Regions from separate parts of the Bradyrhizobium cosmicum genome, predicted to be linked through region 2. Evidence: predicted binding sites of a transcription regulator. Region 2 holds the regulator's gene; each other region holds the start of a gene.

Region 1 (4,737 bases), 3.3 Mb from region 2:
AAGACATCCGGTCGGTGCTCGCATCCGGCGGCGTGCCGTCGCGCGCCATCGTCCAGCATCCCTACCGCCCTGAAGATCCCGGCCTGCTGCCGACCATCCGCCTGAGCTATTCGAAGATCGCCGCGGTCGCCGGTCCCTGCGGGCTGTGGCCGGAAGACATGGGTCCGAACATCCTCGACCCCGGCTATGACGAGAACCGGCCCTACTTCAATCTCGGCTGCGCCACCCAGCGCAATCTCGCAGCCATGATCGACAACCCGGCCGACCTCGAGCAGCCGCGAGCCGAGACGCCCGCCTACACCGCGCGGCGCGACATCGCCTTCGACCGCTACCGCAAGGGCTCGACCACCACGACCGCCTATCCCGAGGCCGACAGGGCCAAACTCAGCGACACCGGAAAATGACAGGCATTCTCGACGACGAAGACGCGGACGATCCGCGCCACCCCGAGGAACACATTGCGCCGGTTCCCCGCATTTCCGTGCAGGCGTTTTGCGAGACCGAACAGACGCTCGCCGCCGTGACCGCGGCCGGGCTGGATCGCCGTCTCGCCAAGGCGCATCTCACCGCCAAGGGCGGCGGCCTCGCCGCGGCCATCGACGTCTATGACACGATGCCGACGCCGAACGTCATCGTGATCGAATCCGACGGCACGCGCGACATTCTCGAAGGCCTCGACGATCTCGCCGGCGTCTGCGATCCCGGCACCCGCGTGGTCGTGATCGGCAATCCCAACGACACTGCGCCCTATCGCGAGCTGGTGCGCCGCGGCGTCAACGACTACGTGGTCGGGCCGGTCGAAACCCTCGACGTCGTCCGTTCGATCTGCAGCCTGTTCTCGGCCTCCGAGGCCATCATCACCGGCCGCGTCATCGCGGTGGTCGGCGCCAAGGGCGGCGTCGGCGCATCCACCGTCGCGCACAATTTGGCCTGGACCATCGCACGCGACCTCGCGCTCGATTCCGTCGTGATCGATCTCGACCTCGCCTTCGGCACCGCGGGCCTCGACTACAACCAGGACCCGGCGCAGGGCATCGCCAATGCGGTGCTGTCGCAGGATCGCCCCGATACGGCGCTGATGGAACGCCTGCTCGCCAAATGCACCGAGCGCCTCAGCTTGCTCGCTGCGCCTGCCACTCTGGACCGCGTCTACGATTTCGGCGCCGAAGCCTTCGATGCGATCTTCGACACGCTACGCATGACCACGCCCTGCATCGTGCTCGACGTTCCGCACCAATGGTCGGGCTGGACGCGCCGCGCGCTGGTCAACGCCGACGATATCGTCATCGTTGCCGAGCCTGATCTCGCCAACTTGCGCAACACCAAGAACATGCTGAGCGTGCTGAAGGCGGCGCGGCCGAACGACCGGCCGCCGCTGTATTGCATCAACCAGGTCGGCATGCACAAGCGCGCGGAGATCGACGTCAAGTCGTTCGCCAAGACCATGGAAAGCCAGCCGATGGCGGTGATCCCGTTCGATTCGAAGCTGTTCTCGACTGCAGCCAACAACGGCCAGATGATCGCGGAGGTCTCCAAGAGCCACCGCACCACGCTGCTGTTTCAGAACATGGCGAACCGCCTCGCCGGTCGCGGCGAGGTCAAGAAGCCGAAGAGCTCGCTGTTCGGACCGCTGCTGAAGAAGCTGAAGGGCAGGACGGGCCGCGGCTCGGCCCCGCATCGCAAGGCGTCCTGAGGAAAAGCGTTTTCGAGCGACGTGGATCCCGGTTCGCGTCAGGAAAACGCGTCAGACAAGAGGCAAGCGAGAGGGCAGATTACTTGTCCGCCCGCTGCTGCTTCTTCGCCAGCAATTGCCGCAGCGCCGTGACCTTTGCCGCGGCCTGATCCGGTGGCAGATCGCCTTTCACGATGGCCTCGGCCTCGGCCTGCTTGCCTTGCAGGCCCACCACCAGCGCCAGATTGGCGCGCACGCGGGAATCGTTCGCGTTGCGTCCATACGCGCGACGCAGCGTTTCCTCGGCCCGCGGCAGATTGTTTTGCAGCATGTAGGACAGGCCGAGATTGGACAGGACCTGCGGCTCGTCCGGCACGATCTTCAGCGCGGTCGCATAATATTGCTGCGCCTCTTCGTTGCGGCCGAGCTGGTCGAGCACCGCGCCTTGCGCCGACAGGATGCGCCAGTCGGGATCTTCCGGCGTATGCGCACGGCCGAGCACGTCGAACGCCTGCTGGAAATTGCCGCTGTCGGCGAGCGCGCGGCCGTAGCCGGCAAGCAGCGCCTTGTTGCTCGAATTATTGAGCACGGCCTGCTCCATCACCGCGACGGCCTGGGCGCTCTGGCCCGTTGTGCGCAGAGCCGTGCCGTATTCGAGGGCGACGTTGGGATCACCAGGCTTGGCGCGATAGCGCTCGCGCAGCGCGTCCATGTCCGGCTTGATGTCCGGCTTGGGGTCGGCCTTGCCAGCCGTTTCCGATTTGCCGCCGAGCGCGCCGGTGATGTCCTCGATACCTGTGGTCTGGCAGCCACCGAGGGCTAGCACAAGGAGGCCAGGAAGCAGGAATCTCGCCGGGGGAGAGGCAAGGGGCGAACGCTTGGACATACTCTGATCACTCGGCAACTGATCAGGGATGCTTACCGATTAACGCTAAAGTCCAGTTAAGGACGCAGCTCTCGACACCCTTAGTCAGTGAATTCGGCACCGAATTCGCAACCGATGCGCCAGCGCAGGCGGCATTGGCGGGAATAATCCGGCGCGAAGATGATCGTGAACTGCGGCGGCACCTCCAGGAATTCCGCCACCACTTTCACGCCCCCGTCCGAAATATCCGTGATCGTGCAGTCCCGCGGCAGCGAGCCCGCGCCAAAATGAATCTTGGCGAGCCGCGTGCACACCCGTCGTTCGCTTCTGCGGCGATTTGCAAGCATCTTGATTGTTCACTCGTTAGATCACGGCCCATCCCGCGGCTCTAGCAGTAGCGAATATTCGTTGGGATGTGCTGTCCGGAGCCGCTCGCATTCGAGCCGTAGTGTCCGCGTCGTGTTTACGACTTGTTAGGGGGAGGTCCAGCCAGCAACAATGTTCCCGTATTGTTCTTGCAGAATGGGCCGAGCTCTGCTACCCCTAATTGTGCAAGAGGGCAGGCTGGTTTGGGCATGGTTCAGCGGGTTTCTACCGTCGCCTTTGAGGGGATCGAGGCCCGCGCGGTCGACGTGCAGGTGCAGGTCGCACCCGGTTTGCCCGCCTTCGCGATCGTCGGCCTGCCGGACAAGGCGGTGTCGGAAGCGCGCGAGCGGGTCCGCTCGGCGCTGATCGCCTCAGGGCTGGCGCTGCCGGCGCGGCGGATCATCGTCAATCTCGCGCCGGCCGACCTGCCCAAGGAGGGCAGCCATTACGACCTCCCGATCGCGCTGGGGCTGATGGCCGCGATCGGCGCGATTCCGCCGGATGCGCTGACGGGCTTCACGGTGCTCGGCGAGCTCGGGCTGGACGGTTCGATCGCGCCCGTCGCCGGGGTTCTGCCAGCCGCAATCGGCGCCAATGTGCGCGAGGAAGGCTTGATCTGCCCGGCCGCGTGCGGTTCGGAGGCGGCATGGGCGAGCCCGGACATCCAGATCATCGCTGCACAGTCGCTGATCCAGATCGCCAACCACTTCAAAGGCACGCAGGTGCTGTCGCGGCCGGTGCCGAAGGTGCACGAGGCGGCAGCCTCGACGCTCGACCTGCGCGACATCAAGGGCCAGGAGAGCGCCAAGCGCGCGCTGGAGATCGCAGCCGCCGGCGGACATCACCTGTTGATGATCGGCGCGCCCGGTGCCGGCAAGTCGATGCTGGCGGCGCGGCTGCCTTCGATCCTGCCGCCGCTGTCGCCGGCCGAATTGCTGGAGGTCTCGATGATCGCCTCCGTCGCCGGCGAGATCGAGGGCGGCGCGCTGACGGCGCGACGGCCGTTCCGCTCGCCGCATCATTCCGCCAGCATGGCCGCGCTCACCGGCGGCGGCATGCGCGCCAAGCCCGGCGAGATCTCGCTCGCGCATCAGGGCGTGCTGTTCCTCGACGAGCTGCCGGAGTTCGATCCCCGCGTGCTGGACTCGCTGCGCCAGCCGCTGGAGAACGGCGAGGTCTCGGTGTCCCGCGCCAATCATCGCGTGACCTATCCGGCGCGGTTCATGCTGGTTGCGGCCATGAACCCCTGCCGCTGCGGCAATGCGTTCGAACCCGGCTATAGCTGCAAGCGCGGCCGCATCGACCGCTGCACCAGCGATTATCAGGCCCGCATCTCCGGCCCGCTGATGGATCGAATCGACCTGCGCATCGAGGTTCCCGCGGTGACCGCGGCCGATCTGATCCTGCCGCCGCCGGCGGAAGGCTCGGCCGAAGTCGCCGCGCGCGTGGCGGCGGCGCGCGACATCCAGCTCGCTCGTTACGCCGATGCCGGCCTGCCCCATGTCCGTACCAATGCCGAAGCACCGAGCTCGGTGCTGGAGGAGATCGCCAAGCCGGATGCGCAGGGCCAGAAGCTGCTGCGCGACGCCGCCGAGACGATGCGGCTGTCGGCGCGTGGCTATCACCGCGTGCTGCGGGTGGCGCGCACGCTCGCGGACCTCGACGGCACCGAGAAGATCGGCCGGCTGCATCTGGCCGAAGCGCTGTCCTACCGCGCACTCGCGGAAGATGTGCGGCAGATGGCGTGATCATTCCGCGCATCAACCCGGCGGTAACGAGTTTCCTTTACGCTCTGCAAACCATAAGGCCCAAGTTCCCCCGTGCGAGTTCCACA
Region 2 (4,737 bases):
GACAAGTCCTGCCTGCATCAGGCCACCGCAACCAATGCGCCGAGCGTGTTCAGCGCGTTCCCGCTGTTCGACCACGATCCGTATCGCTACTGAGTGAAAGGATGCAGGTGAACTCGCTCTCTCCCGGCAGCGCGGACGCGCTTCTGTTCGATCTCGGGCGCGTCGTGCTGGACATCGACTTCTCCAAGGCGATCGCCTGCTGGGCGGGACATGCCGGCTGCCCGCCCGAAGCGATCGTCGCGCGCTATGTGCGCGACGAAGCCTACCGGCTGCACGAGGTCGGCAAGATCAGCGACGAGGACTACTTCGCCTCGCTGCGCTCGTCGCTCGGGATCGGCATCTCGGATGCGCAGTTCCTCGAGGGCTGGAACGCGATCTTCGCCGGCGAGATGCCTGACATCGCCGAGCTGTTGCCGCGCGCGGCGAAGCAGTTGCCGCTCTACGCCTTCTCCAATACCAACCGGCCGCATGTGGACTATTTCTCGAAAGAGTATGCCGGCCTGCTCGACCATTTCCGCGAAGTGTACCTGTCGTCCAGTATCGGCCTGCGCAAGCCGGATGCGGAGGCCTTCGACCATGTCGTGGCGGCAATGGGCGTGCCGGCGAGCCGGATCGTGTTCTTCGACGATCTCGCCGAGAACATCGAGGGAGCCAGGGCATGCGGCCTGACCGCCGTACACGTCACCTCGGCGACGGATGTCGGCAACGCACTGAGGGCGCTCGGGATCTGACGCAGAAGCAAACGGCCAATTCCCCGAACAATTTCAGCTGGCAATGCGGAACCAAAACCCTCTGTGCAATTTTATACGCAGATCCCGGAACGAATGCCCGCTCGCGGACTCATGAGTCTGTTGGGAATTTGGGATCGGACTTATCATCGTGCTGGGCAAAACCTACCTCACCAAGCAGGCCTCCCTGTTGATGAAATTCGCCAGAACCACCTCGGACTCTGACCTCTCCGCAAAACTGATCAGCAAGGCCGCCGACCTGAAAGCCCAGGCCGACCCGATGCCCGACAGGGACCAGGGCGCCGCCGCGCCGGATGTCAGTCCGCGCAGGCAGCCGGGGACGTGATCGACACTGGCCGTGGCACTCGCCCTTCTCGTGCGTGCGATTCTCGTATTTGCCATCGCCACGCTGGTGCCGCTCTGTCTCGCCTCTCGGATCATGCAGCGGCGGAGCTGACGTCTATCCTTCGTTGACGTTCCCCTTCGCCCGCAAGTCAGACGGCGCAGGATAAGTCATCCTGCGCCATCGCTGTTTTGCCTCCGCGCCTGCACTCAGCTAGAACTCTCGCCGCCGATTTGCAGAACGTGCTCGCAGGAGTCTGACCCGTGGCCTTGATGCCGGTTTCCGATGCGCTTGCGTCCGTGCTGGCGGGTGCAGAGCCTCTGGCCGAGGAAGCGGTCGCCCTCGGCCAGGCCTTTCACCGTGTGCTCGCGCGCGATATCGCCGCGCTGCGGACGCAGCCGCCGCAGGCAATGTCGGCGATGGACGGCTATGCGGTGCGCGCGGCCGATGCGGCGAAGATCGATTCCCAACTGAAAGTGATCGGCGAGGTCGCGGCGGGCCGGCCGTTTGCGGGAACGGTCAGCGCCGGCGAAGCGGTGCGGATCTTCACCGGGGGCGTCGTTCCTGATGGTGCCGACGCCGTCGTGATCCAGGAGGATACGGTTGCCGAGGGCAAGCGCGTCACGATCAGGGAAGCCGCCGTGACCGGGCGTCACATCCGTCCCGCCGGCGTCGACTTCTCGGAAGGAGACGTGCTGTTGCGCAAGGGGGCCCGCCTCACCGAGCGCGACCTCGCGCTCGCCGCCGGCATGAATCACCCGCATTTGCCCGTCCGCCGCCGTCCGAAGGTCGCCATCCTCGCCACCGGCGACGAGCTGGTGATGCCGGGCAGCGCGCCGGGTCCCGGCCAGATCGTCTATTCCAACGGCTACGCCCTGCATGCGCTCGCCCGCAGCGAAGGCGCCGACACAATCGACCTCGGTATTGCCGCCGACACGCTTGCAGCGACCACCGCCGGCATCCGGCGCGCCCGCGAGAGTGGCGCCGATATCCTGATCACGACCGGCGGCGCCTCGGTCGGCGACCATGATCTGGTCCAGCAGGCGCTGCGGGACGAAGGCGTCTCGATGGCGTTCTGGAAGATCGCTATGCGGCCGGGCAAGCCGATGATGAACGGCCGGCTCGGGGCGATGCGCGTGATCGGCCTGCCCGGCAACCCCGTGTCATCCTACGTGTGCGGCTTCCTGTTCATGGTACCGCTGATTCGTGCGCTGTCGGGCCGCTCGGTGATTCATCACCGCCGCGAGCGCGCGGTGCTCGGCCGCGACGTCCGCGCCAATGACCAGCGCGAGGATTATCTGCGCGCACGCCTCGAGCTGCGTGATGACGGCACGCTCGCTGCCATTCCCGTCGATGACCAGGATTCCTCGCTGCTTTCGAATCTCGCTGCAGCACAGGCACTTCTCGTGCGCGCGCCGTTCGCGCCGAAGGCCGAATCCGGCGCGCCCTGCGAGGTGTTGCGACTGCCCGTCTGACCGCCTCGTTCGCATGCGTTCCGCGAACTCTGCGGCGTTCACGGTAAATTAAGCAGTTGCGGAACATGTATCGAACATATAGTGTCCGTTCATGATTTGTTTCGAGCATGTAGCGGCTTACTGCTGAATTCAGCGTCTCGGAATCGGACGACATCAACCGGGGGATTTTGGTCGAGATGTTAACGCGCAAACAATACGAGCTTCTGCGATTCATCAGCGAACGGCTGAAGGAAAGCGGCGTGCCGCCCTCCTTCGACGAGATGAAGGACGCGCTCGATCTGCGCTCGAAATCGGGCATCCATCGCTTGATCACCGCGCTCGAGGAGCGCGGCTTCATCCGCCGGCTGCCGAACCGCGCCCGCGCCATCGAGGTGATCAAGCTTCCCGAGCTTCAGGCCGCCGCCGGCAGCCGCCGCGGCTTCACGCCGAGCGTCATCGAGGGCAATCTCGGCAAGGTACGCACCACCTCCAGCCCGCCCGCCGACGAGGGCGAGCGTCCCGTCGCGGTACCGGTCATGGGCCGGATCGCCGCCGGTACGCCGATAGAGGCGTTGCAGACCCGCAGCCACACCATCAGTGTACCGCCTGACATGCTCGGCTCGGGCGAGCATTACGCGCTGGAAGTGCGCGGCGATTCTATGGTCGAGGCCGGCATCCTCGACGGCGACATGGCGCTGATCCAGCGCAACGAGAGCGCCGACACCGGCGATATCGTCGTGGCATTGATTGACGACGAGGAAGCGACGCTCAAGCGCTTCCGCCGCCGCGGCGCCTCGATCGCTCTCGAGCCCGCCAATGCGGCCTATGAAGTGCGCATCCTGCCGCCCAACCGGGTGAAGATCCAGGGCAAGCTGATCGGGCTTTACCGGAAATACTAGACCCGTCCGCGATCAGCGATCGCGGTCAACGACTGGAGCGGACGATTGTCCGCTCCCGCTGGATAGTCCTTCTGGTTTCGCGCAGATTATCCGCCCCCTCCTCCGGCGCTACATCCTCGACACGCCGCACGAAGCACTCATCGCTGTGCGGCCTTGAAGAGTCGAGGAGAAGTCATGCGCAAGATCATCATAAGCGCAGTCACGGCGGCGCTGGTCGCAGCATCAGCGTCGCAGGCCGTTGCCGCACAAGCGCGGCACCACGTCCGCAAGGACAACGCCGTGAGCGAACAAGTCAGAAATGCACGCAACGCGGTGGAGCAGCCGTCGCAGCCGGGCTGGCAGTATTCGGGCTGGTCGGCGCCTGCGGGGCGCTGACACGCGCGGCCGGAATGCACGGCAACAGGCATTGTTCCCAGCGCGGTCGAAAAAGATAATGTGATCGCGGCCTGCGGCGGCGAGCCGCAGATTTGCCTACAACCGGGCAGACGCTTGGTGCTTCCACTCTGATAGAGGCCTCCGCCTCAGAAGAGGCGCGGGCTGCTATCTTGCATGAGGAGCATCCCGATGTGTGACTACAGCCTGCATGCCGTCGCATCGCGTCCCGCGGAAATCGGCGAGACGATCGTCTCGACAACCTTCCGCGGCACCTCGACGCGCGGCTTTGCCTCCGCAGCTGATCCGACCGTTGCGGTCTGCCTGCTGCCGGGAACGGAGCTCGCCTTCGCCGACAACGTCCGCTACGACAATCGCTGGATCTGGACGCGCACCGTAAACTCCCGCGTCGGCAAGTTCGGCAAGATCGATCCACACATTCCCGACCGTCATCATGACGCGATCGAATTCCCCGACGGCAAATACGTGCTGGTGACGCAGCTCGTCGAAGGCCAGCACGCGACCGTGCTGCAACTGCCGGTGACACAGCCCCCTGGCGAGAACAAGCCGCAGTCCAACGCCAACGGCCGACCGACCATCACCCGCCTGCCGATCGGCTAACGCAGCCATCCCCGGCCTTCGAGTCGGGACACGGGATTGAAATCGCCATCGCCGGCCGAGGCCGGCGACACGGATTGGTTTGCGTCTCCAGAACCCGAAACGGCGAAGCCAGCCCACCATCCCTCTCCGCCGCACGAAGTTTGCGCGGTCCTGCCTGAATTTTGAACGTCCGTTCCGCAAGCAAATGGCCGATGCTGTTCCGGTTGGTGTCCCGGCTGGTGTCTTGGCTCTTGGAGGCGGGCACGTTCGATGAAGACCTTCATTCGCGTCGTTGAACTCTGGGTGCCCGACCGGACGCGCATGCGGCTGAAATTCGGCGG
Region 3 (4,737 bases), 110 kb from region 2:
CGTAGAACAGGACCTGGTTGACGGCGTAGCCGATGCGGCCACGCACGGTGCCCATCGCATCGGTCTTCGAGGTCAGCGTGGTGGTCACAACGCCGAAGCCGGGGACGGCAACGGGGCCGGTTGCCGAAGCGCTGACATCGGCCCAGGCGCCATCGGCCTCGATGCCGAACACAACGTTGCCGGTCTGCCAGTTATAGCCGGCGGTGCCGCCGACGAAGCCACCCTTCATCTTCGGATCGCCCGAGCCGTTCTCCCAGGCGCCGCCACCGACGATACCGAGATAGAAGCCGGTCCAGTTGTAGACCGAGGCCATCGCCACCGGTGCCTTGGTGTAGGGGCGGGCCGCGAGATCAGCGGCCGAAGCCGGAGCGGCGAGAGCGAACAAACAGGCCGAAGCCAACAAAACCTTCTTCATAATCAACCTAATCCCAGTCCCGGTTTCTGTTTCTGCCTTCCGTGCGTTCGGAAGGATATCGGACGCGTTGGTCCAACTGACGTCGGCTTACACCATTGAAGCCGCAAGTTGTGTCTCTCAAAAGCCACAGCGGTTGCAGAATGTAATGGTTGCTGACGCATTAATCCGGCAGCCAGCGCGCAGCAAAAAGGCCGGCGCGAGGCCGGCCTTTGATCTCCAAGTGATATCAGAAGGATATCAATATCGCGCGGCGACCGGGGCACCCCAGTTGAAGTGATAGTTCACGCCAGCCTTGATGGTGTGGACGGTGTCGGTCCACTCGGAGCGGTTAGCCGGCACTGCGCTGTACTGGATCGAGCTCTTGCCGAAATCGATGTAGTTGTACTCGACCTTGGCCGACCAGTTCGGAGCGAACATGTATTCCGCGCCGGCACCGACCGTCCAACCCCAACGCCAGTCATTCTGGACGAAGGTGGCCGACGGGAACAGGGCGGGATCATAGCGGTGCTGAATGTCGCCGACCGCGGCACCGCCGCTGACGAACCAGAGGGCGGGACCGGTCGAGTAGCCGAGACGGCCCTTGATGTCGCCGAAGCTGCGGATCTTCGTGTAGTAGGTGTCGCCGAACCCGGCATTGATCTCGGCCGAACGGCCGCTGATGTCAGCCCAGTGATAGTCGCCCTCGATGCCGAAGACGACCGGGCCCTGCTGCCAATTGTAGCCGAACACGCCGCCGACGAAGCCGCCGCTGGTGTCATACTTCTGGGTCGCTGCGAAACCCGGTGCATTCGGAGCCAACAAGAAGGTCTCGTCGCTACGGCCCCAGCCGCCGCCGCCCTGCACACCGGCGTAGAAGCCGGTCCAGTTGTAGATCGGGGAAGGCGCGACCATCGGCGCCTTGGTGTAGGGACGCGCGGCCATATCCGCCGCATTCGCGGGAGCCGCCAGGCCCAACGCAACGGTACCCAATGCAACCAGCAAAGTTTTATTCATTACGGTCTCTCCCATGTTTGTCCGCTTCACAAAATTCCCCAAAGCGGACCATCAGGCGCGATGCCCATACGATCTAATTCCGAGGCAAAGCTAGCCCGATTTGGCGCCAGAGTCCGTCTCCGAAATACCACAGTCGCGAACGAACGAAATGGAACTAAGTAAATGAATGTTAAGTGATTTTTCGTGTGATCGGGAACCCAAAAAAGTTCCATCCGGTTCCGTCGCCACAGTCCAGATTAAGTTCCACTCTGCCCATTGATTCGGCATAGCTCACCGCAGCCCCGCTCAAGAACAAATCTGGAACAAGCCCGTCGTCGATGCTATATGTGGGGATAACCTGAGGGGTGACGGACTGATCCGGCCTCGCAAGCGTATAGGTTCGCCTCAACAGGGTGGCAGAGGACCGTTTCGCGCGGACCCCGCCTTTGGAAATTCAGTGGCATTCGGAGTGGAGAGCGGCATGGCGGGAAGCGTCAACAAGGTCATTCTGGTTGGAAATCTCGGCAAGGATCCTGAAATCCGCCGTACCCAGGACGGGCGGCCGATTGCGAATCTGAGCATCGCGACCTCCGAGACCTGGCGTGACAAGAACAGCGGCGAGCGCAAGGAAAAGACCGAGTGGCACCGCGTCGTGATCTTCAACGAAGGGCTCTGCAAGGTCGCCGAGCAGTACTTGAAGAAGGGCGCCAAGGTTTACATCGAAGGTGCGCTCCAGACCCGCAAATGGACCGACCAGGCGGGCGTCGAGAAGTACTCCACCGAGGTTGTGCTCCAGGGCTTCAACTCGACCCTGACGATGCTCGACGGCCGCAGCGGCGGTGGAGGCGGCAGCTTTGGCGATGAGCCGGGCGGCGATTTCGGCTCCTCCGGTCCGGTCAGCAGCGCGCCGCGCCGTGCGGTTGCCGCCGGCGGTGGCGGGGGGCGCAACAGCGACATGGACGACGACATCCCGTTCTGAGAATGGCGGTCGCAAGACGAGGGCGCGCCGGCGGGATCGGCGGCGCTTCCCGTCTCGTCTGAGCAAATCTCACTAATCGGCAGGAAGGGCTCGGGATTTCCGGGCCCGCTTCATGTTTGAGGTCAGCTTGGATCGCCAATCGGCAGACAGGCTGACGGGGTGGGCTCGCCGCGCGACTTGCCCGGCGGTGCGGGCGGCTTCGGAAGGCCGATTTCAGGTTCGTCCAGGGCGTTGCTTGTGAGGCCTTAAGTCGTTGGAAAAATAAGCGGAAAAAGCGCTTCCCTTAGCCCCCGCGAGGGTGGTTATCAGGGGGCCGATGCGCTATATGATTCCCAGATAAAACCTCACCGGATTCCCCCTTGGCTGACGACGACGACAAGCCCGGCGACCAGCCGGCGCAACCCTCGGATATTCGACCCGTCTCCATCTTCGAGGAGATGAAGAAGTCGTATCTCGACTACGCCATGAGCGTGATCGTGGCGCGGGCACTGCCCGATGCCCGCGACGGCCTGAAGCCGGTGCACCGGCGCATCCTGTACTCGATGCACGAGCAGGGCCACACGCCCGACAAGAAATACGTCAAATCCGCCCGCGTGGTCGGTGACGTCATCGGTAAGTATCACCCGCACGGCGACCAGTCGATCTACGACGCCATGGTCCGCATGGCGCAGGACTTCTCGATGCGGGTGCCGCTGATCGACGGTCAGGGCAATTTCGGCTCGGTCGACGGCGATCCCCCGGCCGCCTATCGTTACACCGAGGCGCGGCTGACCAAGTCGGCGCTGGCCCTGCTGGCCGATATCGACAAGGACACCGTCGACTTCCAGCCGAACTACGACAACAACGAGACCGAGCCGTCGGTTCTTCCGGCCAAGTTCCCGAACCTCCTGGTCAACGGCGCGGGCGGCATCGCGGTCGGCATGGCCACGAACATTCCGCCGCACAATCTCGGCGAAGTCATCGACGCCTGCGTGGCGCTGATCGACAATCCCGCGCTCACCGTCGACGAACTCATCAACATCGTACCCGGACCGGATTTTCCGACCGGCGGCGTCATTCTCGGGCGCGCGGGCATCCGCGCCGCCTATCACCTCGGCCGTGGCTCGATCATGATGCGCGGCAAGGTCTCGATCGAGACCATCCGCAAGGAGCGCGAGGCGATCATCATCACCGAGATTCCCTACCAGGTGAACAAGGCGACGATGGTCGAGCGCATCGCCGAACTGGTCAAGGAAAAGAAGATCGAGGGCATCGGCGACCTGCGCGACGAATCCGACCGCGACGGCTACCGCGTTGTCATCGAACTGAAGCGCGACGCCGTGCCGGACGTGGTGCTGAACCAGCTCTACCGGTTCACGCCGCTGCAGACGAGCTTCGGCGTCAACATGGTGGCGCTCGACAGCGGCCGTCCGCGGATCATGCATCTGAAGGACCTGCTGGCGATCTTCGTCGACTTCCGTGAGCGGGTCGTCACGCGTCGCACCAAGTTCCTGCTCGCGAAGGCGCGCGATCGCGCCCATATCTTGGTCGGTCTCGCCATCGCGGTCGCCAATATCGACGAGATGATTCGCGTCATCCGGACCTCGCCCGATCCGACCACCGCCCGCGACACCCTGATGTCGCGCGACTGGCCGGCACGGGACGTCGAGGACATGCTGACGCTGATCGACGATCCGCGCCACCGGATCAGCGAGAACGGCACGATCCGGCTGTCGATGGAGCAGGCGAGGGCCATTCTCGATCTGCGTCTCCAGCGCCTCACCGCACTCGGCCGCGACGAAATCCGCGACGAGCTCGACACGCTCGCCGGCGAGATCGCCGACTATCTCGCCATCCTGCGCTCGCGCGAGCGCGTGCTTGAAATCATCAAGACCGAGCTTGCCGAGGTGAAGGCCGAGTTCGCCACGCCGCGCCGCACTGTCATCATCGAGCAGGAAGGCGAGGTCGAGGACGAGGACCTGATCCAGCGCGAGGACATGGTCGTCACCGTCTCCCACGCCGGCTACGTCAAGCGCGTCCCGCTGTCGGCCTACCGGGCCCAGCGCCGCGGCGGCAAGGGCCGCGCCGGCATGCAGACCCGCGACGAGGATTTCGTCAGCCGCCTGTTCGTGGCCTCCACGCACACGCCGGTGCTGTTCTTCTCGTCGCGCGGCCAGGTCTACAAGGAAAAGGTCTGGCGGCTGCCGATGGCCGCACCGAACGCGCGCGGCAAGGCGCTGATCAACATCCTGCCGCTGGAGCAGGGCGAGCGCATCACCACCATCATGCCGCTGCCCGAGGATGAATCGACCTGGGGCAACCTCGACGTGATGTTCGCGACCACCGGCGGCAACGTCCGGCGCAACAAGCTGTCCGACTTCGTCGACGTCCG

The links. The regulator LexA, encoded in region 2, represses DNA repair genes until DNA is damaged. The targets are predictions, from matches to a motif close to TGTTCNNNNTGTGTTCNG.
Region 1: FNV92_RS00875 (YifB family Mg chelatase-like AAA ATPase) is a predicted target of LexA. The motif match lies at 3,037-3,054, and genes of this name have one in related genera.
Region 3: FNV92_RS17325 (single-stranded DNA-binding protein) is a predicted target of LexA. The motif match lies at 1,696-1,713, and genes of this name have one in related genera.

What each region holds. Positions count from the first base shown of each region.
Region 1 covers NZ_CP041656.2:187,100-191,836, forward strand. Annotated here, with positions in the region: gene FNV92_RS00855 (CpaD family pilus assembly protein) at 1-404, shown strand, start outside; gene FNV92_RS00860 (AAA family ATPase) at 401-1,693, shown strand; gene FNV92_RS00865 (tetratricopeptide repeat protein) at 1,773-2,558, opposite strand; gene FNV92_RS00870 (PilZ domain-containing protein) at 2,639-2,884, opposite strand; gene FNV92_RS00875 (YifB family Mg chelatase-like AAA ATPase) at 3,113-4,651, shown strand.
Region 2 covers NZ_CP041656.2:3,484,884-3,489,620, reverse strand. Annotated here, with positions in the region: gene FNV92_RS16815 (alpha-hydroxy acid oxidase) at 1-93, shown strand, start outside; gene FNV92_RS16810 (HAD family hydrolase) at 102-731, shown strand; gene FNV92_RS16805 (hypothetical protein) at 880-1,074, shown strand; gene FNV92_RS16800 (molybdopterin molybdotransferase MoeA) at 1,335-2,546, shown strand; gene lexA (transcriptional repressor LexA) at 2,723-3,424, shown strand; gene FNV92_RS16790 (hypothetical protein) at 3,599-3,799, shown strand; gene FNV92_RS16785 (hypothetical protein) at 3,989-4,417, shown strand; gene FNV92_RS16780 (GAF domain-containing protein) at 4,667-4,737, shown strand, end outside.
Region 3 covers NZ_CP041656.2:3,595,152-3,599,888, forward strand. Annotated here, with positions in the region: gene FNV92_RS17315 (outer membrane protein) at 1-415, opposite strand, end outside; gene FNV92_RS17320 (outer membrane protein) at 653-1,408, opposite strand; gene FNV92_RS17325 (single-stranded DNA-binding protein) at 1,869-2,366, shown strand; gene gyrA (DNA gyrase subunit A) at 2,726-4,737, shown strand, end outside.